3 regions of the Streptomyces sp. NPDC001868 genome follow, and region 2 is predicted to be linked to each of the others. Evidence: riboswitches for the same ligand, from Rfam matches in the RefSeq annotation. Region 2 holds a riboswitch; each other region holds the start of a gene.
What was found. A riboswitch is a leader RNA that binds a small molecule or an ion and turns the genes downstream of it on or off. The one in region 2 is predicted to bind cobalamin.
Positions count from the first base shown of each region.

Region 1 (7,100 bases), on a different contig from region 2:
AGTCGGTCGAGTCGGTCGAGTCGTTCGGGTCCTGCGAGTTCTGCGGCGGTTCCGCGTACTCCTCCAGCGTCTCGTCGAGCTTGTCCTCGTCGAGGCCGGGCGCGTCGAACGGGTTCCGGCGTCGCCTGTGCGGCAGCGCGAGCAGTGCGGCCTGCCGCACATCGTCCGCGAGCACCTCGGTCCGCCCGGCCCACGCGGCGAGCGCGGTCGCCGTCCGGGCCATCACGATGTCGGCCCGCATCCCGTCCACCTCGAAGGCCGCGCAGGTCGCCGCGATCTGCCGCAGCACCCCGTCGCCCAGCACCACCGACGGCAGCAACTCGCGTGCGGCGACGACCCGTTGCCGTACGTCGGCCTCCTCGTCCGCCCAACGGGCCGCGAAACCCGCCGGATCGTCGTCGTAGGCGAGCCGCCGCCGGACGACCTCCACCCGCTGGTCCGGCTCCCGCGAGGCGGCGACCTCGACGGTCAGCCCGAACCGGTCGAGCAACTGCGGCCGCAGCTCGCCCTCTTCGGGGTTCATCGTCCCGACGAGCAGGAACCGCGCGGCATGCCGTACGGAGACGCCCTCGCGCTCCACGTACGAGGCGCCCATAGCCGCCGCGTCGAGCAGCAGGTCGACCAGGTGGTCGTGGAGGAGGTTGACCTCGTCGACGTAGAGGATGCCCCGGTGCGCGTCCGCGAGCAGGCCCGGCTCGAACGCCTTCACGCCCTCGGAGAGCGCCCGCTCGATGTCGAGGGCGCCGACGAGCCGGTCCTCGGAGGCGCCGACGGGCAGTTCGACCATGCGGGACGGCCGGGTCTCGAACGCCGGTTCGTGCGGCCCGTCCGGGCACGCGGGGTCCGGATTCGTGGGATCGCAGGAGAACCGGCACCCGACGACGACCTCCACCTCCGGCAGCAGCGCCGCGAGCGCCCGCACGGCGGTGCTCTTGGCGGTGCCTTTCTCGCCGCGCACGAGCACACCGCCGATGCGCGGTGAGATGGCGTTGAGGAGCAGGGCGAGTTGCAGGTCGCCCTGCCCGACGACGGCGGTGAAGGGGAAGTGCGAGCTCACGCGTTGGTCCCTCCTACGGGTGAATGGGTGAGACGGGGGTGGCTTGGTGGCTCATGGGCGATCAATCTGGTGCCGTGCTCCCTGCCCGAGCGGGGATGGCCCGGCCATGTCGCCTCGCATGGGCGGCGTTCTCGTCTGCTCCCCGCGCCTGCGGGGATTGCCGGAGACAGGGGCGCCCTCATCCGGGCACCCCCGGCGCCCCCGGCGGCACGAACGGCAACCCCGCCGGCGCCCCCGACTCGATGAGCCGCCACAGCGCGTCCGTGTCCGCGTGTTCCTCGATCAGATCGCCGAGCCGGTCCAACTGCTCCTCGCGCAGCGCGGCGAACGAGGTGTCGGCGGCCGGTACGAAACGGCGCCCCGAAGCGGCGGCCACCTCGCGCAGGAAGGCCCGCCGGAACCCGTCCGACTCCAGCGACCCGTGCCAGTGCGTGCCCCAGGTCTGCCCGACCCGACAGCCGTCCAGGAAGGCTTCCCCGCCCAGCACTTCGGCGACCCCGTGATGGATCTCGTACCCCTCGACCCGCTCCCCGAGGGCCTCACCGACGGGCCGCGTCAGCGTCTTCTCCTCGGCGAACCGCACCCGGACGGGAAGGACTCCCAGCCCCTCCACCCGCCCCCGCCGGCTCTCGACGTCGTCCTCGATGTGCTCCCCGAGCACCTGGAACCCGCCGCAGATCCCGAGCACCGGCCGCCCCTCCGCCGCACGTCGCAGGACGGCGTCAGCGAGGCCCCGCTCCCGCAGCCACTCCAGCGCCCGGACGGTGCCCCGGGTCCCCGGTACGACCACGAGGTCGGCGTCGGCCAGTTCCTCGGCCCGGTCCACGAACCGTACGACGACACCGGGTTCGGCGGCGAGCGCGTCCACATCGGTGAAGTTGGACATCAGCGGGACCGCGCACACGGCGACCCGCAGCACGTCCTCCCCGACGGGCGGCGCGACGTTCGACTCCCGGACCGTCCCGCGCAGCGAGACCCGCAGTCCGTCCTCCTCGTCGATGCCGAGCCCGTGCCGGAACGGCAGCACCCCGTACGTCCGCCGTCCGGTGAGCCCGTGCAGCATGTCGAGCCCCGGCTCCAGCAGGGAGACGTCGCCCCGGAACTTGTTGACGAGGAACCCGGCGACGAGCGCCTGGTCCTCGGGCGAGAGCAGCGCGACGGTCCCGAAGAAGGACGCGAACACGCCCCCACGGTCGATGTCGCCGACGACGAGCACGGGAAGCCCGGCGTTCCGGGCGATCCCCATGTTGACGATGTCGGTGCGCCGGAGATTGATCTCGGCGGGGCTGCCGGCCCCCTCACAGATCACCGCGTCGTACGTGCTCCGCAACTCGGCGAGACACTCCAGCACGGTCCCGAGCAGCCGCTGTTGCCGTCCGCCGTGGTACCCGCGCGCACTCATCTCCCCGACGGGCTTGCCCAGCAGCACCACCTGACTGCTGCGCTCACCCCCGGGCTTCAGCAGCACGGGGTTCATGAGCGCGGTGGGCTCCACCCGGCAGGCCTGCGCCTGCATGGCCTGGGCCCGCCCGATCTCCGCGCCCTCCTTCGTCACGAAGGAGTTGAGCGACATGTTCTGCGCCTTGAACGGCGCGACCTTGACGCCCTGCCGCACCAGCCACCGACAGATCCCGGCGGTGACGACACTCTTCCCGGCATCGGAGGTCGTCCCGGCGACCAACAGCCCGCCACTCATCCCTGACTCCTCGACCGCCGCGCCGAGCGCCCCGCGACGCGCCCCCGCAGCACCGCCGCACCCGCACCGACCCCCAACGCGAGCCAACTCACCCGCCGGGACAGCCGCACAGCCCGCTCGATGTCCCCCACGACGACGGCCCGCCCCTCCCCATTCAGCACCGGCCGATGCTCGACCCGCCCCCCGTACGACAACGTGCCCCCCAATCGCACTCCGAGCGCCCCCGCGAACGACGCCTCCACCGGCCCCGCGTTGGGACTCGGATGTTTCCCCGCGTCCGCCCGCCAGGCCCGTACGGCACCCCGGGCGTCCCCGCCGACGGCGGCGGCCAGCATCGCGGTCAGCCGGGCACCCGGCCAGCCCACGACATCGTCGAGCCGCGCGGAGGCCCAGCCGTACCGCCGATACCGCTCCGACCGGTGCCCGACCATGGCGTCCAGCGTGTTGACGGCCCGGAACCCCACAAGCCCGGGCACACCCGCGACGGCCCCCCACACGAGCGCCCCCACCACCGCGTCGGAGGTGTTCTCGGCGACGGACTCCACGACGGCCCGCGCGATCCCGTCCGCGTCGAGCGCCTGCGGATCCCGCCCGCACAGATGAGGCAACCGGGCACGAGCGCCCTCAAGATCCCCGGACTCCAAGTACCGCCCGACGGCCCGAGCCTCGCGCCCGAGCGAGGTCCCCCCGACAACGGCCCAGGTGGCGGCGGCGGTCAGGGCGACGGAGGCCGTACGCGACGGCCGTACGGCGGACGCGGCGGCGGCTCCCAGCGCCACGGCGCCGCCCGCGCACACCGCGGTGTGCAGCGCGCCCCACCCCCGGTGGTCCCGCCACAGCACCCGCTCCACGGCACCGGCGGCCCGCCCGAACGCGGCGACCGGATGCCCCCGGCGCGGATCGCCCAGCAGCAGATCACCGAGAAGTCCGGCGGCGGCGCCGTACGCGAACACGCGATCGGCACGCATCGGTTCAGCCGTTCACGGGGTCGGGCAGGGACCGGGCGTCGAGCCCCGACGGGCAGCCGCGCATGGCGCACATGGCGATGTGTCCTCACTCAGGGTGTCCACGCCCTGGTTCGACGAGACCGACGGCGAGAGTTCCTGGCTCCCGGGAAGGGCTTCGAGAAGCTCCCCCGGTGACAGTGGCGGGACCGCGCCGGACTCGCACCGGCTTCCTCTCCTGCCGTCGTACATGGCCCCGGCAGTCCACCACGCCCCCGGAAGACCCGTCAACTTGCTGTTGACCTGCGGCGCAGCGGTGTGCTGAGGCCCACACCGCCGAAATCCCGTCAGACACCCGAATCGGCTCCTTCCGCGCTCTTCCCCGATGCCCGGGCCGGGAACACCTGAGGGAACGACAGGAAGTGGCCGCCGGGCCGAGCGCGTCATGGTTCGTGACGCGAACTCACACAGTGACGCGCTGCTCGTCTACCGCTACGCGCCGTGGTGTGGTTTTCTGGCGGGGCTTGTGGACCCGGGAGCGGGCGGATCGTGAAGTTCCGCCCGGGGGACGGGAGGTGCGCACATGGCAGACCGAGCGAGGGGAACCGCCTCGGCACGCACGGGGAAGTCGGACGCCTGGCGAGAACGGGTGACCGAGGCCGCCCCACTGGCTCTCTTCTGCTCCGTGATGGGCGTGCTGTCCGTCGGAGCGGGCGCCCTGGCCGGGCTTCTGGTGCCGGGCGGTGATGTGCGGGCCCTGGTCTGGCTGGTGGTGACCGTCCTCGGTGCCGCCGGGGCCGGCCTGTGGTGGGGACTGACCCCGGTCACGGAACGGCTCCGGGTCCTGAACCGGGCGCTGGGGGAGGCGCGGCCCCGAAGGCCGCACCACCGCTGACGAGGCCGCCCCACGGCCCCGAAGGGCCGTGGGACTTCCGGGCTCAGGTCATGATGAGCGAGATGCCGTACGCCACTGCCGCCGCGCACAGCGCGAAGCAGACGTACGCCCCGGTGGTCGCGAGCGCCACCGAGTCGCCCCGGGTCGACGCCTCCTCCCGCTTGGAGAGGCCGACGATGCCCAGGGTGAAGAGGCCGACGAGGGCCACGGTGACCACGAGGCTGACTCCGAAGACGGAGCCGAGGGCTGCCCAGTCGATGTGCATGGTGGTGATCTTCCTCAGGGGGTCGCGGGGCTCAGACGGCGGGCGTCGGCGTGGACGCGTTCGCGGAGGCCGTGGTCTCGGCGGCGGGGGCCGGGATGGTCGCCGTGAGGTCCTCGGTCACGGTGCCGGCCGGCGGCGGTGTCACGGCCGCCATCGCCGTGGTCACCACGCCCGGCGACTCCTCGGCGTCGTTCACGTTGGTGTGGTCGATGACCTCACGGCGTGAGACCACCCAGATCGCGGCGCTGGAGGCGACGAGGAAGACCGCGACGACGGCGGTGCCCCAGCTGCCGAAGGACGTCACCCACTCGGCGAGCGCGGCGACCAGCGCGGCGGCCGGCAGCGTCAGACCCCAGGCGACGAACATCCGGGTCGCGGTGGACCAGCGGACCACCCCGCCCTTGCGGCCGAGGCCCGCGCCCATCACGGCACCGGAGACCGAGTGCGTGGTGGAGAGCGAGAAACCGAGGTGCGAGGAGGCCAGGATGACCGTGGCCGCGCTGGTCTGGGCGGCGAAGCCCTGCTGCGGCTGGAGGTCGGTCAGGCCCTTGCCCATCGTGCGGATGATGCGCCAGCCGCCGAGGTAGGTGCCGAGGGCGATGGCCGCGCCGGCGGAGACGATGACCCACACCGGCGGGTCGGAGTCGGGCGCGAGGGCGCCGCCGGCCACCAGGGCGAGGGTGATGATGCCCATCGTCTTCTGGGCGTCGTTCGTGCCGTGGGCCAGCGAGACCAGACCGGCGGAGGCGATCTGTCCGGCGCGGTAGCCCTTGCCGGAGGCCTTCTCGCTGGTGTGCCGTCCGAGCCGGTACGTCAGCCGGGTGGCGAGCAGCGCCGCGACACCGGCGACCAGCGGGGCGGCGACGGCGGGGATCAGCACCTTGGTGACGAGCACGTCACCGTGGACCGAGCCGACGCCGACCGAGGCGATGGTGGCGCCGATGAGGCCACCCATCAGGGCGTGCGAGGAACTGGAGGGGAGCCCGACGAGCCAGGTCAGCAGGTTCCAGAGGATGGCGCCCACGAGCGCCGCGAATATGACCTCTGGCTGTATGCCGGACTCGTCGACGAGCCCCTTGGAGATGGTGTTGGCGACCTCTATCGAAAGGAACGCGCCGACAAGGTTGAGCACGGCGGACATGGCCACCGCGACCTTGGGCTTCATGGCGCCGGTCGAGATGGTGGTGGCCATCGCGTTGGCGGTGTCGTGGAAACCGTTCGTAAAATCGAACGCAAGCGCGGTGATGACCACGATCGCGAGGATCAGCGAGAAGTTTTCCATTTACCCGGTCTTCTTTTGGATGTCAGTGGCACGTGGACCGTAGGCAACCTGGGTGAACGGAAGATGAACTGGGACGGGCGCGGGGGTGTAGTGAATGCGGTGCCGCCGTTCCGCTTGTGTGTCGGCGGATGTGTCGAGCTCGACGGAGCGGCGGCCTGGCGTTCGAACTGAGGCGGAATGCCGAGGTCCGGTGGCTCTTCGCCCCTCGGCGGACACCCGCGCCCCTCGGTGCGTCACCCCTTGGCGAACTCCTTCAGCCGGCCCGTCGAGCCGTTGAAGAGATTCTGGTCACCCGGCAGGCTCCCGCTGCCGTTGTCGTACTGCCAGATCGTCCAGAACTTCCACCCCGCCGGGAGCTCCCCGGCCCCCGAGGAGTCGTACCGGGCCAGCCACAGCGCGTGGTTCCGGCCGAAGGCCGCGCTGTTGCCGGTGCAGGTCTTCCACCAGTGCGTGGTCGTGTAGATCACCGGACGGCGGCCCGTGAGGCGCTTGACCTCGTCGCTGAACGACGCGATCCAGCCGACCATCCGGCTGTCGCTCAGTCCGTAGCACTTCTTCTTCTTGTCGTACGGGTTGTACTCGATGTCGAGGGCCGGCGGCAGCGTCCGGCCGTCCGCGCGCCAGCCGCCGCCGTTGTCGACGAAGTAGCGGGCCTGGGCCTTGCCGGACGACCGGTTCGGCACCGCGAAGTGGTACGCGCCGCGGATCAGGCCCGCGCCGCGCGAGCCGTCGTACTGCTGGCCGAAGTACGGGTTGCGGTAGGTGGTGGACTCGGTCGCCTTGACGTAGACGAACTCGGCGCCCTTCGACCTCGCGCTCGACCAGTCGACCTTCTTCTGGTGCGAGGAGACGTCGTGCCCCTTGGGCTTGGCGGCGGCCGAGACGGGGATCTCGGCGAGCGCGGTTCCCCCCAGGGCGAGTGCCGCGACGGAGGCGGCGAAGGCGCGGTTGCGACGACGGG
Region 1 covers NZ_JBEOYO010000017.1:65,220-72,319, reverse strand. The annotation lists gene ABT147_RS21220 (putative cobaltochelatase) at 1-1,057, opposite strand, end outside; gene ABT147_RS21215 (cobyric acid synthase) at 1,236-2,753, opposite strand; gene ABT147_RS21210 (cobalamin biosynthesis protein) at 2,750-3,721, opposite strand; cobalamin riboswitch at 3,829-3,958, opposite strand; gene ABT147_RS21205 (hypothetical protein) at 4,281-4,592, shown strand; gene ABT147_RS21200 (hypothetical protein) at 4,636-4,857, opposite strand; gene ABT147_RS21195 (inorganic phosphate transporter) at 4,889-6,139, opposite strand; gene ABT147_RS21190 (lysozyme) at 6,373-7,100, opposite strand, start outside.
Region 1: linked by a shared signal. The riboswitch ahead of ABT147_RS21210 (cobalamin biosynthesis protein) and the one ahead of ABT147_RS10885 (ribonucleoside-diphosphate reductase subunit alpha) in region 2 are both predicted to bind cobalamin.

Region 2 (7,100 bases):
TCTTCTTCTTCCTGGCCGTCACGGTCATGGGCTTCCTGGCCGCGCGCTGGCGCAAGGCCGAGAACGACAGCCTCGACGAATGGGGCCTGGGCGGGCGGTCGTTCGGCACCTGGGTCACCTGGTTCCTGCTCGGCGGCGACCTCTACACGGCGTACACCTTCGTCGCCGTCCCCGCGGCCATCTACGCGGCGGGCGCGGCCGGCTTCTTCGCGGTGCCCTACACGATCCTCGTCTACCCGCTGATCTTCACGTTCCTGCCCCGCCTGTGGTCGGTCTCCCACAAGCACGGCTATGTGACGACCTCGGACTTCGTACGGGGCCGCTTCGGCTCCAAGGGCCTGTCCCTTGCGGTCGCCCTCACCGGCATCCTGGCGACGATGCCCTACATCGCCCTCCAACTCGTCGGCATCCAGGCCGTGCTGGACGTGATGGGCGTGGGCGGCGGCGAGAACACCAACTGGTTCATCAAGGACCTGCCGCTGCTGATCGCGTTCGGTGTCCTGGCGGCCTACACCTACTCCTCCGGTCTGCGGGCGCCCGCGCTGATCGCGTTCGTGAAGGACACCCTGATCTACATCGTCATCGCGGTGGCGATCATCTACATCCCGATCAAGCTCGGCGGCTTCGACGACATCTTCGCCAAGGCCGGCGAGGCGTACAGCCAGACCAACCCGGCGACGGACAAGCCGCGCGGCTCCCTCGTCCCCGGTGACGCCAACCAGTGGACGTACGCGACCCTGGCCCTCGGCTCGGCCCTGGCGCTCTTCATGTACCCGCACTCGATCACGGCGACGCTGTCGTCCAAGAGCCGCGAGGTCATCCGCCGCAACACCACGATCCTGCCCCTGTACTCCCTGATGCTGGGCCTGCTCGCCCTGCTGGGCTTCATGGCGATCGCGGCCGGGATCCAGGTGCAGAACGGCCAGCTGGCGATCCCGCAGCTGTTCGAGACGATGTTCCCGGACTGGTTCGCGGGCGTCGCCTTCGCGGCCATCGGTATCGGTGCGCTGGTCCCCGCGGCGATCATGTCCATCGCGGCGGCGAACCTCTTCACCCGCAACATCTACAAGGACTTCATCAAGCCGGACGCCACGCCCGCACAGGAGACCAAGGTCTCCAAGCTGGTGTCCCTGCTGGTGAAGGTCGGCGCCCTCGCCTTCGTCCTCACCATGGACAAGACGGTCGCCATCAACTTCCAACTGCTGGGCGGCATCTGGATCCTCCAGACCTTCCCGGCCCTGGTCGGCGGCCTCTTCACCCGCTGGTGCCACCGCTGGGCACTCCTCGCGGGCTGGGCGGTCGGCATGCTGTACGGGACGATCGCCGCGTACGGGGTGGCCTCGCCCACGCAGAAGCACTTCGGGGGCTCCTCGGCGGAGATTCCCGGGATCGGTGAGATCGGGTACATCGGTCTGACGGCGTTCGTGCTGAACGTGGTCGTCACGGTCGTGCTGACGTTCGTCCTGCGGGCCGCCAACGCCCCCGACGGCATCGACGAGACCCGGCCGGAGGACTACACGGCGGACGCGGGCGACGCGGGCGTCCAGGTGGAACTGCCGCCGGCGACGGCGGGGTCGAGCCACTAGGTTCGCGTACCGGATTCCGGGGCGGCGCGGGGTGTCTTTCGCCCCCGCCGCCCCTACCCGTCCCATCCCCCAGGGGCGGTGCCCCTTCGACCCCCTTCGCGCTCCGCGCGGGATGGGTGGGTGAGTGAGTGCGGGTCCGGTGGGGGCTGGTCGCGCAGTTCCCCGCGCCCCTGAAAAAGCAGGGGCTGCGCCCCTCGCTTTTCGCCCCGAAAGGGCCGGAGGCCCTTAAGGGGCGCGGGGAACTGCGCGAGAAGCCCCACGCACCGGCACCTTGGGGGTCGAAGGGGCGCAGCCCCTGTTGGATGGGACGGGTAGGGGCGGCGGGGGCGAAACCCATCCGGCTACGCTGGCCGCGTGACCGCTCGCACCCCGATCGTCCTGGACAGCGACCCCGGCATAGACGACGCCGTAGCCCTGCAGTACCTGCTCGGCACGGACCTGTGGGACCTCAAGGCCTACACATCGGTCGGCGGCAACCTCCCGGCAGCGGCCACATACGCCAACGCCCGCGCCCTGACCCGAGCCCTCCGCATCGACGCCGACGTCCCCGTACACAGAGGCACGGGCCGCCCCCTCTCCCGCCTCCCCTACCGAGAGGCCTCCGCCTTCCACGGCCCGGCGGGCCTCGGCGACGAAACCCTCCCCGACTCGACGGCCCCGCACCCCACGGAGTCGTCCGCACAGGCCCTCCTGCGGCTCTCCCGGGAGTACGAGGGCGAGCTGACCCTCTGCGCGACCGGCCCGCTCACGAACGTGGCCGTCGCCCTGCTGGAGGACCCGGACTTCGCCCGCCGCATCGGCAGGTTCGTGTTCATGGGCGGCGCCGCCCACGTCCCGGGGAACATCACCCCGGTCGCCGAGTTCAACATCTGGGCCGACCCGGACGCCGCCGAGATCGTGCTCTCCTCCGGCATCCCGTTCACCATGGTCGACCTGGACGCCTCGCACCGCTGGCTGTTCCGTCCCGCCGACCTCGCCGCGCTGGAGGCCGCGGGCCCGGGCGCGGCCCTCGCCGCCCGGCTGATGCGTACCTACATGGACGCCTACACCCGCCACGGCGGCGACGGCACCTGCCCGCTGCACGATCCGCTGGCCGTCGGGGTCTGCGGGGACGAGGCGTTCATCGAGGCGGCCGAGGGGGCGGTCGTCGTGGAGTGCGCGAGCGAACTCACGCGCGGCCAGACCGTGTTCGTGCCGGCCGCCGCCCACCGCGTCCACTACTCCGAGTCCCCCGCCCTGACCGCCCGTCTCGGCGCCACGGGCCGCGTCGCCCTGGGGCCGGGCACACGCGACTTCAGCAGGGACTTCGTGGCGACGCTGCCGCGGTGGCCTGCGGTGGGCTGAGCGGAACACACCCGTCCGGGTCGGATCATCGGACAAGTCTTCGCCCCTGTGGACAACTGCGGGCCCCGCTCCCGCCCGCTGATGCACACTGCGACGCATGGACATCACGATCAGGCCCGTGGCCCCGGACGAGTACACCACCCTCGGCGAGACCACCGCGCAGGCTTACCTCGGCGACGGACTCCTGGACTTCGGGGAGAGCGATGCGTACCTCGTCGAGCTGCGCGACGTGGCGAAGCGGGCCGCAGCGGCCGAGGTGCTCGTCGCCGTGGCGGACGGCCGGGTGCTCGGCGGTGTGACCTTCGTCCCGGCGGGCGGCCCCATGGCCGACATCGCCCGTGCGGGAGAGGCCGAGATACGGATGCTCGCGGTCGATCCGGAAGCGCGTGGGCGGGGTGTCGGCGAGGCCCTCGTGCGGGCCTGCGTGGAGCGCGCCCGGGCCGTGGAGGGCTGCGTCCGCGTGGTGCTGTCGACCCAGCGGAGTATGCACGCCGCCCATCGCGTCTACGAACGCCTGGGCTTCACCCGCACACCGGAGCGCGACTGGAGACCTCTCCCCGACCTCTACGACCTCACGCTGATCACCTATGAGTTGACGCTCTGACACCCTGCGAAGTCGATGGCGACACAACATGTGGGGGTGCCACCGCGCCCCGGCACTAGATGTATGCTCATGCTCGCTGTCGCCGCAGGGGAATCCGGTGCGAATCCGGAACTGTCCCGCAACGGTGTACTCGCGTGCGTACATCTCCATTTGCGCACGCCTGTTCAGTCCGAACACCTGCCGACAGCGCACCCGGCCGTCCGGTCCGGGTGCCTGACGTCCGGGCCTCGTGGAATGGGCCGGTGGACGCGACGCCGCGTGCGCTCGTGTGCTGCCGCCTGCCCTCCGCAAGGCCCCTTGCCGAGCGAGGGAGAGCCCCACGTGACCATCGCGCCAGCCGACCCGGTTTCAGCCGATTCGGTTTCAGCCGACCTGGCTTCAGCCGAACCGGCGACGGAGACCGACGGTCCCGGGACCGCGTTGCTGCGGACCCTGACCGAGCTGACCGTCGACCTCCCCGACGCCGATCCCGGCCGGGTCGCCGCCGCCGCGTTGCGAGGCCGGTCCTCGCGTGCGGCCTCCGCCGAGATGATCGTGGAACTGCGAGAGCTGGCCACGGAAGCGGCCGCGGGACTCATCTCCGAGGACCCCGCCTACTCGAAGCTGGCGGCCCGGCTGCTGGCCATCGGCATCCGCGCCGAGGCCGCCTCGCAGGGGGTCACGACGTTCACCGAGTCCATCGCCGTCGGCCACCGGGAAGGTCTCGTCGCCGACCGCACGGCGGAGTTCGCCCGTGTGCACGCCGGGCGTCTCGACGCCCTGATCGACCCGGCCGGCGACGACCGCTTCGGCTACTTCGGCCTGCGCACCCTCCACAGCCGCTATCTGCTCCGGCACCCGATCACCCGCAAGGTCATCGAGACGCCCCAGCACTTCATGCTGCGGGTGGCGAGCGGCCTCGCCGAGGACGACACCTCCCGTGCCGTCGACGAAGTCGCCGCGCTCTACCGGCTGATGAGCCGCCTCGACTACCTCCCCTCCTCCCCCACGCTCTTCAACTCCGGTACGCGCCACCCCCAGATGTCGTCCTGCTACCTCCTGGACTCCCCGCTGGACGAGCTGGACTCCATCTACGACCGCTACCACCAGGTGGCCCGCCTCTCGAAGCACGCCGGCGGCATCGGCCTGTCGTACTCCCGCATCCGCTCGCGCGGTTCGCTGATCCGGGGCACCAACGGGCACTCCAACGGCATCGTGCCGTTCCTGAAGACCCTGGACGCCTCGGTGGCGGCCGTGAACCAGGGCGGCCGGCGCAAGGGCGCCGCGGCGGTCTACCTGGAGACCTGGCACTCCGACATCGAGGAGTTCCTTGAGCTGCGCGACAACACCGGTGAGGACGCCCGGCGTACGCACAACCTGAACCTGGCGCACTGGATCCCGGACGAGTTCATGCGCCGGGTCAACGCCGATGAGCAGTGGTCGCTGTTCTCGCCGTCCGACGTGCCCGAGCTGGTCGACCTGTGGGGCGAGGAGTTCGAGGCCGCGTACCGCGCGGCGGAGGCGAACGGCCTGGCGAAGAAGACCATCCCCGCCCGTGATCTGTACGGCCGCATGATGCGCACCCTCGCGCAGACCGGCAACGGCTGGATGACCTTCAAGGACGCGGCCAACCGCACGGCCAACCAGACGGCCGAGCCGGGCCATGTCGTCCACTCCTCCAACCTCTGCACGGAGATCCTGGAGGTCACGGACGACGGCGAGACGGCGGTCTGCAATCTGGGCTCGGTGAACCTGGGCGCCTTCGTGGACCGGGCGACGGGCGACATGGACTGGGAGCGGCTGGACGAGACCGTCCGCACGGCCGTCACCTTCCTCGACCGCGTCGTCGACATCAACTTCTATCCGACCGAGCAGGCGGGCCGCTCCAACGCCAGGTGGCGCCCGGTCGGCCTCGGCGCGATGGGTCTCCAGGACGTCTTCTTCCAGCTGCGCCTGCCCTTCGACTCCCCGGAGGCGAAGGCGCTGTCCACCCGGATCGCCGAGCGCATCATGCTCGCCGCGTACGAGGCCTCCGCCGACCTCGCCGAGCGCGGCGGCCCGCTGCCGGCCTGGGAGAAGACCCGTACGGCCCGTGGTGTGCTGCACCCCGACCACTACGGCGTCGAGTTCACCTGGCCGGAGCGCTGGGCGGCCCTGCGCGAGCGCGTCGCGACGACGGGCATGCGCAACTCCCTGCTTCTCGCGATCGCGCCGACGGCCACCATCGCGTCCATCGCGGGTGTGTACGAGTGCATCGAGCCGCAGGTGTCCAACCTGTTCAAGCGCGAGACGCTGTCGGGCGAGTTCCTCCAGGTCAACTCGTATCTGGTGGCCGAGTTGAAGAAGCTCGGAGTGTGGGACGCGCAGACCCGGGAGGCGCTGCGCGAGTCCAACGGCTCGGTGCAGGGCTTCACCTGGGTGCCGCAGGACGTCCGCGACCTGTACCGCACGGCCTGGGAGATCCCGCAGCGCGGCCTGATCGACATGGCCGCCGCCCGCACCCCGTATCTGGACCAGTCCCAGTCGCTGAACCTGTTCCTGGAGACGCCGACCATCGGCAAGCTCTCCTCGATGTACTCGTACGCCTGGAAGTCGGGCCTGAAGACGACGTACTACCTGCGCTCCCGCCCGGCGACCCGTATCGCCCGCGCGGCCCAGGCCCAGGCCCGGCAGCCCGAAACGACCATCCCCGTCCAGCAGGCCGGCTCGGAAGACGCCGTCGCCTGCTCCCTTGAGAACCCCGAGTCCTGCGAGGCCTGCCAGTAATGTCCAGCGACCAGAACCTGCTCGACCCCGGCTTCGAGCTGACTCTCCGTCCCATGCGCTACCCGGACTTCTACGAGCGCTACCGGGACGCGATCAAGAACACCTGGACCGTCGAGGAGGTCGACCTCCACTCGGACGTCGCCGACCTGGCGAAGCTGTCCGAGGGCGAGCAGCACATGATCGGCCGGCTGGTCGCGTTCTTCGCGACGGGCGACTCGATCGTGGCGAACAACCTCGTGCTGACCCTCTACAAGCACATCAACTCCCCCGAGGCGCGGCTCTATCTGAGCCGCCAGCTCTTCGAGGAGGCCGTGCACGTCCAGTTCTATCTGACGCTCCTGGACACCTACCTGCCCGACCCGGAGGACCGGACGGCGGCCTTCGCGGCGGTGGAGAACATCCCCTCCATCCGCGAGAAGGCGGAGTTCTGCTTCAAGTGGATGGACTCGGTGGAGAAGCTGGACCGCCTGGAGTCCAAGGCGGACCGCCGCCGCTTCCTGCTCAACCTGATCTGCTTCGCCGCGTGCATCGAGGGCCTGTTCTTCTACGGCGCCTTCGCGTACGTCTACTGGTTCCGCAGCCGAGGCCTGCTGCATGGTCTGGCGACGGGCACCAACTGGGTGTTCCGCGACGAGACGATGCACATGTCCTTCGCCTTCGAGGTGGTGGACACCGTCCGCAAGGAGGAGCCGGAGCTCTTCGACGACCTGCTCCAGCAGCAGGTCACGGACATGCTGAAGGAGGCCGTGGAGGCCGAGCTGCAATTCGGGCGCGACCTGTGCGGTGAGGGCCTGCCGGGCATGAACACCGAGTCGATGCGG
Region 2 covers NZ_JBEOYO010000007.1:63,622-70,721, forward strand. The annotation lists gene mctP (monocarboxylate uptake permease MctP) at 1-1,586, shown strand, start outside; gene ABT147_RS10875 (nucleoside hydrolase) at 1,941-2,930, shown strand; gene ABT147_RS10880 (GNAT family N-acetyltransferase) at 3,028-3,534, shown strand; cobalamin riboswitch at 3,598-3,733, shown strand; gene ABT147_RS10885 (ribonucleoside-diphosphate reductase subunit alpha) at 3,856-6,279, shown strand; gene ABT147_RS10890 (ribonucleotide-diphosphate reductase subunit beta) at 6,279-7,100, shown strand, end outside.

Region 3 (7,100 bases), on a different contig from region 2:
GCGGGGCCTGTCCGCCGTCGCCGACGCGGGACTCGTCTACGACCTCCTGGTCAAGCCCCACCAGCTCCCGGCCGCCGTGGAGGCGGCGGCCCGGCTCCCCGAACTCACCTTCGTCCTGGACCATTTGGGGAAGCCGCCCATCGCCTCCGGCGAACTGGAGCCATGGGCGGGGGAGATACGGCGGCTGGCCGCCCTGCCGAACACCGTGTGCAAGCTCTCCGGTCTGGTCACGGAGGCGGACTGGAACTCCTGGTCCGTCGCGGACCTCGTCCCGTACGCCGACACCGTGCTGGACGCCTTCGGCCCCGACCGGCTGATGTTCGGCTCCGACTGGCCCGTCTGCAACCTCGCCTCCGACTATCTCGAAGTCATCGACGTGGCGGAGTCGGTGATGCCCGCGCTGAGTCCCGCCGAAGACCGGGAGGTCTTCGGGGGCACCGCGATCCGCACCTACGGCCTGCGGATCTGAGGCGGCCCGGCCGAGGACTCCCGGGTGTGTCAGCCGTCGGCCGGAATCGGGGGAGCCACGCGCGCCCCCGCCATGGCGGCCAGCTCGTCCGGCGTACGCGGACCGGGCTCCTCTCCGCTCAACAGCCCCTGTTCCCGGAGCAGTCGGGCGACCGCGATGCCCCAGGGCAGCCGTAGCCCGGCCCGCTCGACGAGATCCGCGCGGGCGAGCATCGCGGCCACCGGGCCCGTCCGCGCGCCGGACGGGGTGAGCAGTGCCGCGTCGTCGGCCCAGCGCAGGGCGAGGTCGACGTCGTGCGTGGCCATCACGACCGTGGTGCCGGACCCGCGCAGCTCGTCCAGGGTGGCGAGGAGCCGTTCCTGTCCGTCGGGGTCGAGCCCGGCGGTCGGCTCGTCGAGGATCAGCACCCGGGGCCGCATCGCGACCGCGCCGGCGATGGCGGTGCGCTTGCGCTGGCCGTAGGAGAGCAGATGGGTGGGCCGGTCGGCGAGGGCCGCGATGCCGAGCGCGCCGAGTGCCTCGTCCACGCGGGCCCGCACTTCCGCGTCGGACAGCCCGAGGTTCAGCGGCCCGAACGACACGTCCTGCGCGACCGACGCCGCGAACAGCTGGTCGTCCGGGTCCTGCACGACCAGTTGAACGGTCGTCCGCAGCCGGGTCAGCCCCTTGCGGTCGTACGTCACCGCCCGCCCCTCGACCGCCAACCCGCCCGTACGGGGCCGCAGTCCACCGCTGAGCAGCCGCATCAGCGTGGTCTTGCCACTGCCGTTGCGGCCCAGCAGGGCGAGCGCGCGCCCCTCACGCACCTCGAAGTCGAGATCGCTGAGCACGGCGGGACCGTCCTCGTACGCGAAGGACGCGCCCCGCAGGGCGACCAGCACGGGCTCGCTCATGTCAGCGGCCTTTCCAGGACGAATCCAGTACGAGGGTGAGGGCGGCCACCGCCGCGAGCAGGGCGACACTGGCCACGGTGAACCGGGCCGAGACCCGGGCCTCGGGCACCAGGACGCGCAGGGTGCCGTCGTAACCGCGTCCGGCGAGCCCGGTCTGCAGCCGGGCCGCCCGGTCGAAGGCCCGGACGAACGCGGTGGCGCCGAGGCCGGCGAGCGAACGCCAGGTGGCGGCCCGTGTGGTGTGCCCCAGCCGGGCCGCCTGCGCCTCCCGGATCCGGCGCACGGAGTCCAGGAGCAGGAAGCTCATGCGGTACGTGACCAGCGCGACGTCCACGACGGGCGCGGGCACCCCGGCCTTCACCAGGCGCGGCAGCAGGTCCGACATGGGTGTGGTGAAGGCGAACAGGAGGACGCCCAGGGAGGCCGCCGAGGTGCGCAGCAGCAACTCCCCGGCGCGGACCGGGCCGCCGTCGGCCAGGGTCACGAACCCGTCGGGCCCGCCGACCTGGACGAGCAGCGGCAGCGCGCCGGTCACACAGAAGCCCAACGGCACCCGGTAGGCACGCCACAGCCGACGGCCGGGCACGCCCGCCGGGCCGAGGAGCACGACGAGCGCGGTCAGCAGGACCAGGGCCGCGCCGGGCCAGGGCGGCAGCGAGATCGCGAGCAGGGTGAGGCCGAGCCCGAGCACGGCCTTGTCCACGGGGTGGCGGCGGCGCCAGCGACTGCTGTGCGCCGCCGCGTCGATCGGCAGCACGGGAGGTCAGGCCCGCCCGGCCGGGGGCTCCCCGGTGCCACCGGCCGGGCCTTCGTCGCCGGTGGCGGCCTTCGAGGCCGGTGCGACCGTCGCGCCCACCGGAGTCACCGGAGTCGCCGGGGTCGTCGGGGTCGCCGCAGCCGCCGGGGTCGTCGGAGCCGTTCCGGGGTCGTCGGCCCCGCCGCCCAGTCGCGCCAAGGCCTGTGCCTCGCCCTGGCGTCGGCCCCGGTGGACACCGAAGTAGTAGGCGAGGACGCCCGCGCCGAGCGCCGCCTGAAGGGCGAAGAGCGCCGACTCGATCTCGCCGGACGGCGGCTCGTACAGCGGGGAGAACCAGGGCTCGTAGTCCGGCTTGATCTCGGTGATCGCCGTCTCCGCCTCCGCGTCGGCGCCCGTGAAGGGTTCCTCCTTGTGGTCGCCGAGGCCGAGGGCCAGCGGCAGGACGGCGAGCGCGGCCACGACGAGCAGCAGCAGGGCGTTGATCTTCGTGTTCTTGTTCATGGTGTTCCTGCTCATCGGGCCACCGCCTCGGTCTCGGTCGCGGTGCGGTCGCGCCTGCCGGTGAGGAGCACGCCGAGCCGGGTCAGTTCGCCCTTGCTCGACTGCACCAGCAGACGCATCACGAGCACGGTGAGCAGGCCCTCGCTGACGGCGAGGGGGATCTGCGTGACGGCGAAGATGGAGCCGAACTTGCCGAGCGCGCCCAGGAAGCCGCTGCTCGGGTCGGGGAACGCGAGCGCCAGCTGCACGCTGGTGACGCAGTAGGTGACCAGGTCGGCGACGAACGCGCCGAAGAACACCGTGACCATCAGCGGCACATCGAACCGCCGCAGCAGCCGGTAGACGGCGTAGCCCGCCCAGGGGCCGACGATCGCCATCGAGAAGACGTTCGCGCCGAGCGTGGTCAGGCCGCCGTGGGCGAGCAGCAGTGCCTGGAAGAGCAGGGTGATGGTGCCCAGCACGGCCATGATCGGCGGCCGGAACAGGATGGCGCCCAGGCCGGTGCCGGTGGGGTGGGAGCAACTCCCCGTGACGGACGGAAGCTTCAGCGCGGACAGGACGAAGGTGAAGGCTCCCGAGGCACCGAGCAGCAGCGTGCTCTCGGGGTGCTCCTTGACCTCACGGGTGAGTGCCCGTACTCCGTGGACGACAAATGGCGCGGACGCGACGCCCCAGGCGATCGCGTGCGCCGGAGGAAGGAAACCCTCGGCTATGTGCATGGCTCAGCAGACCCTCTCCAGCACCTCGTGGATGGTTGACGCGCCTTGGCCGGTCTCCTGGCTTACGGGTACCACCGCCCGTGCTCCGCCTTCCCGGGTCACAAGGACCCAGTGGCTGTCCGTGAGGACTGGAGCCGGACTTCCCGATCACAGTGGCGAGGGCCGCACCGGCATGACACCGGATTTCCCGTTCACCAAGGCGTGGTGACAGTAGTGCCCATATAAGGGCGCTGACAAGCGGAGACGAGGGGCGCGCGGGCGCCGTGGAACAGCTCACACCACGGCGCACGCCCCACCACCCCCACGCCGCACACGAGCGCCCCCACGATGCCGACGGATGGCCGGAACCGCTCGCACACCTGGTCGCCCTTGGCCACAGGTCACGCCCTGCGCTTGAATTCACCCTTCACGCCGTCGGCACAGGGAGTCCGCAGTGCACCGCCCGACCTTGGTACGCAGTTCACGCCGTCTCGGCGTTCTCACCGCAGCCGCGTTCGCGGTCGCCGTCGCCACCGCGGGGCCGGCCGCGGCCCACGCGGAGGTCGAGGCGGAGGGCGCCCGCGCCCTCGACCAGAACGTCGAACTGACCTTCTCCGCGGAGTCGGAGTCCGCCTCGGCCGGCATCACCAAGCTGGAGGTGATCCTCCCCGAGGGCCTGGTCCCCGCCGACATCACCTACAAGGAGGGGCCGGACGGCTGGAAGTTCGCCCCCACCGACCGGGGCTTCACCGTCTCGGGCGCGAAGCTCGCGGTGGGGGAGGACGTCGAGTACGCCGTCACCGTACGGCAGTTGCCCGACGCCAAGTCGCTGGTCTTCAAGACCCTCCAGTCGTACAGCGACGGCAAGGTGGACCGCTGGATCGAACTGGAGGAGGAGTCCGGAGGGGACGGCCACGGCCACGGTCACCCGGCACCCCGTCTGGACCTGAAGGCCGCCGCGCCCGGCGCCGAAGTGGTGAGCCCCACCCCCTCGGAAGAGCCCACGACCGCCTCGCCCACGCCGGAGCCGAGCGCCGAGTCGTCGGCACCGTCGGCGGAGGCCGCCGCGGACAGCACCGACGACGACGGTGGCTCCCTCGCCGTACCCCTCGGTATCGGCGCGGTCGTCCTTCTCGTGCTCGGCGGCGGTGCCTGGTGGCTCCAGTCCCGCCGCGGAGGAACCGCCTGACGGACCCCAGGCCGCACGTCCGAACCCAAACCCGCAGGTCACATCGCTGGACGATACGAGGTGCCGCCGTCGCGGCGGCGGTGGCCCTCGGGGTCACCGCCTGACCGCGCGGTCCACTGGGAGAGCCTGGCTCCGGCCTCGGCCTGACCGAAACGTGGCACGAGCTTTACTGCGACCCAGTTGCAGCTACGACCACACCGCACAAAGCTGAAGGGGCTCGACACCACGCACGCGGCACGACAGGTAAGGCACCCGCCCCATGGCCACCGTTCCCGACACCGCCCGCTCGGCCCCCACAGATCAGGCAGATCGGTCAGATCAGGCAGATCAGGGCGGTTTCTCATGGCGTCGGATCCGTGCCTCGATGACCCGCGAGGAGTGGGCGAGTCTCGGCGGCATGGCCGGGTTCATCCTGGCGCTGCATGTCATCGGCTGGTTCACGCTGGTGGTGATCGTCGCCCCCGAGCACTACGGCGTCGGCGGCAAGACCTTCGGCATCGGCATGGGCGTCACCGCCTACACCCTGGGCATGCGGCACGCGTTCGACGCCGACCACATCGCCGCCATCGACAACACCACCCGCAAACTGATGGGCGAGGGGCAGCGCCCGTTGTCGGTCGGCTTCTGGTTCTCCCTCGGCCACTCGTCGATCGTCTTCGCCCTCACCTTCCTGCTCACCCTCGGCGTCAAGGCGCTCGCCGACCCGGTGCACGACGACGGCTCCGCACTGCACGACATCACCGGCTGGGTCGGCACCACCGTCTCCGGGACCTTCCTGTACATCATCGCGATCATCAACCTGGTGATCATGGTGGGCATCTGGAAGGTGTTCCGGGGGATGCGCTCGGGCGCCTTCGACGAGGCCACGCTGGAACGGCACCTCGACAGCCGGGGCTTCATGAACCGGCTCCTGGGACGGCTGATGAAGTCGATCACCAGGCCGTGGCAGATGTTCCCGCTGGGCCTGCTCTTCGGCCTCGGCTTCGACACGGCGACCGAGGTCGCGCTCCTGGTCCTGGCCGGTTCGGGAGCCGCCTCCGGGCTGCCCTGGTACGCGATCCTGTGCCTGCCGATCCTGTTCGCGGCCGGTATGTCGCTCCTGGACACGATCGACGGCTCGTTCATGAACTTCGCCTACGGCTGGGCGTTCGCCAACCCGGTCCGTAAGGTCTACTACAACCTCACCATCACCGGCCTCTCGGTGGCCGTCGCCCTCATCATCGGCACGGTCGAACTGCTCGGCCTCGTGGCCGAGAAGGCGCATCTGCACGGCACGTTCTGGGACCGGGTCTCCGGCCTCGACCTCAACACCGTCGGCTATGTCGTCGTCGGCCTGTTCTTCGTCACCTGGGCGGTCGCCCTGCTGGTCTGGCGGTTCGGGCGGATCGAGGAGAAGTGGACGACGGGCTGAACCCCGGCCCGCCCTCGCCCACTCGCCCGCCCGCCGGACGCCCGCCCACGCCCCGCGTCTTCGCGAGCCGCGCCTACGAATCGGTCTCGATCCGTGGCACCACCTGGGGCGCCGATGACGATCACGCCATCATGAGGCCATGAACCGGCCACCGCCGCGCCTCCACACCCCCGAGTGGTTCACGGCCGACGCCTCGACCCTGAACGTCGCCCTCGTCTACCCGATGCAGGGGCCCGCCGGCATCTTCGGCCCCACCTGCGGCGCCTGCGCACGGCTGGCCGCAGAGGAGGTCAACAAGGCGGGGGGAGTGCTGGGCAGGGAGCTGCGGCTGATCGAGGTCGACGGCGGGGCCGAGCCGTCGCGGGTCGCCGAGGACGTCGAGGCCCTGGTCGCCTCGGGCGCGGTCCAGGGCGTCACCGGCTGGCACATCTCCTCCGTACGCCAGGCGGTGGCCCCGCGCATCGCGCACCGGGTGCCGTATGTGTACACGGCGCTGTACGAGGGCGGGGAGCGCACCGAGGGCGTCTTCATGACGAGCGAGACCCCGTCCCGGCAACTGCTGCCCGCCATGCGGCTGCTCGCCGAGGCCCGGGGCACGCGCCGCTGGTTCGTCGTCGGAAACAACTATGTGTGGCCCCGCCGCACCGCGCGGGCGGCCCGGGGTTACGCCCGCGCGTGCCGGGGCCGGGTCTGCGGGGAGGCGTATCTGCCGCTGGGCACCGAGGACTTCGAGGACGTCCTGCGGCGCATCGAGCGGGCCGACGCCGACGGGGTCCTGATGCTCCTGGTCGGCAGTGACGCCGTCCGCTTCAACCGGGCCTTCGCCGCCTTCGGACTCGACCGGCGGTGTCTGCGGCTGAGCACGCTGATGGACGAGAACATGCTGATGGGCAGCGGCCCCGACGCCACCCTCGACCTGTACAGCACGGCCGGGTTCTTCGCCTCCCTCGCCGACCAGAACACCCTGGACTTCCACGGCCAGTACGCCGGCCGCTTCGGTATTGAGGCGCCGACGCCGGGCAGCCTCGGCGAGTCCTGTTACGAGGGTGTCCTGCTGCTCGCGGCGCTCGTCGAGCGGGCGCGCGCCCTGGACGTGACCGCGATCGGGGCGACCGCCGACACCGTCTCCTACGAGGGGCCGCGCGGCCTGCTGAGCCTGGACGGGCGGCATGTGCGCCAGCG
Region 3 covers NZ_JBEOYO010000043.1:70,426-77,525, forward strand. The annotation lists gene ABT147_RS35155 (amidohydrolase family protein) at 1-469, shown strand, start outside; gene ABT147_RS35160 (energy-coupling factor ABC transporter ATP-binding protein) at 499-1,362, opposite strand; gene cbiQ (cobalt ECF transporter T component CbiQ) at 1,364-2,119, opposite strand; gene ABT147_RS35170 (energy-coupling factor ABC transporter substrate-binding protein) at 2,126-2,620, opposite strand; gene ABT147_RS35175 (energy-coupling factor ABC transporter permease) at 2,632-3,339, opposite strand; cobalamin riboswitch at 3,370-3,553, opposite strand; gene ABT147_RS35180 (DUF1775 domain-containing protein) at 3,773-4,507, shown strand; gene nicT (Nickel transporter NicT) at 4,767-5,918, shown strand; gene ABT147_RS35190 (substrate-binding domain-containing protein) at 6,058-7,100, shown strand, end outside.
Region 3: linked by a shared signal. The riboswitch ahead of ABT147_RS35175 (energy-coupling factor ABC transporter permease) and the one ahead of ABT147_RS10885 (ribonucleoside-diphosphate reductase subunit alpha) in region 2 are both predicted to bind cobalamin.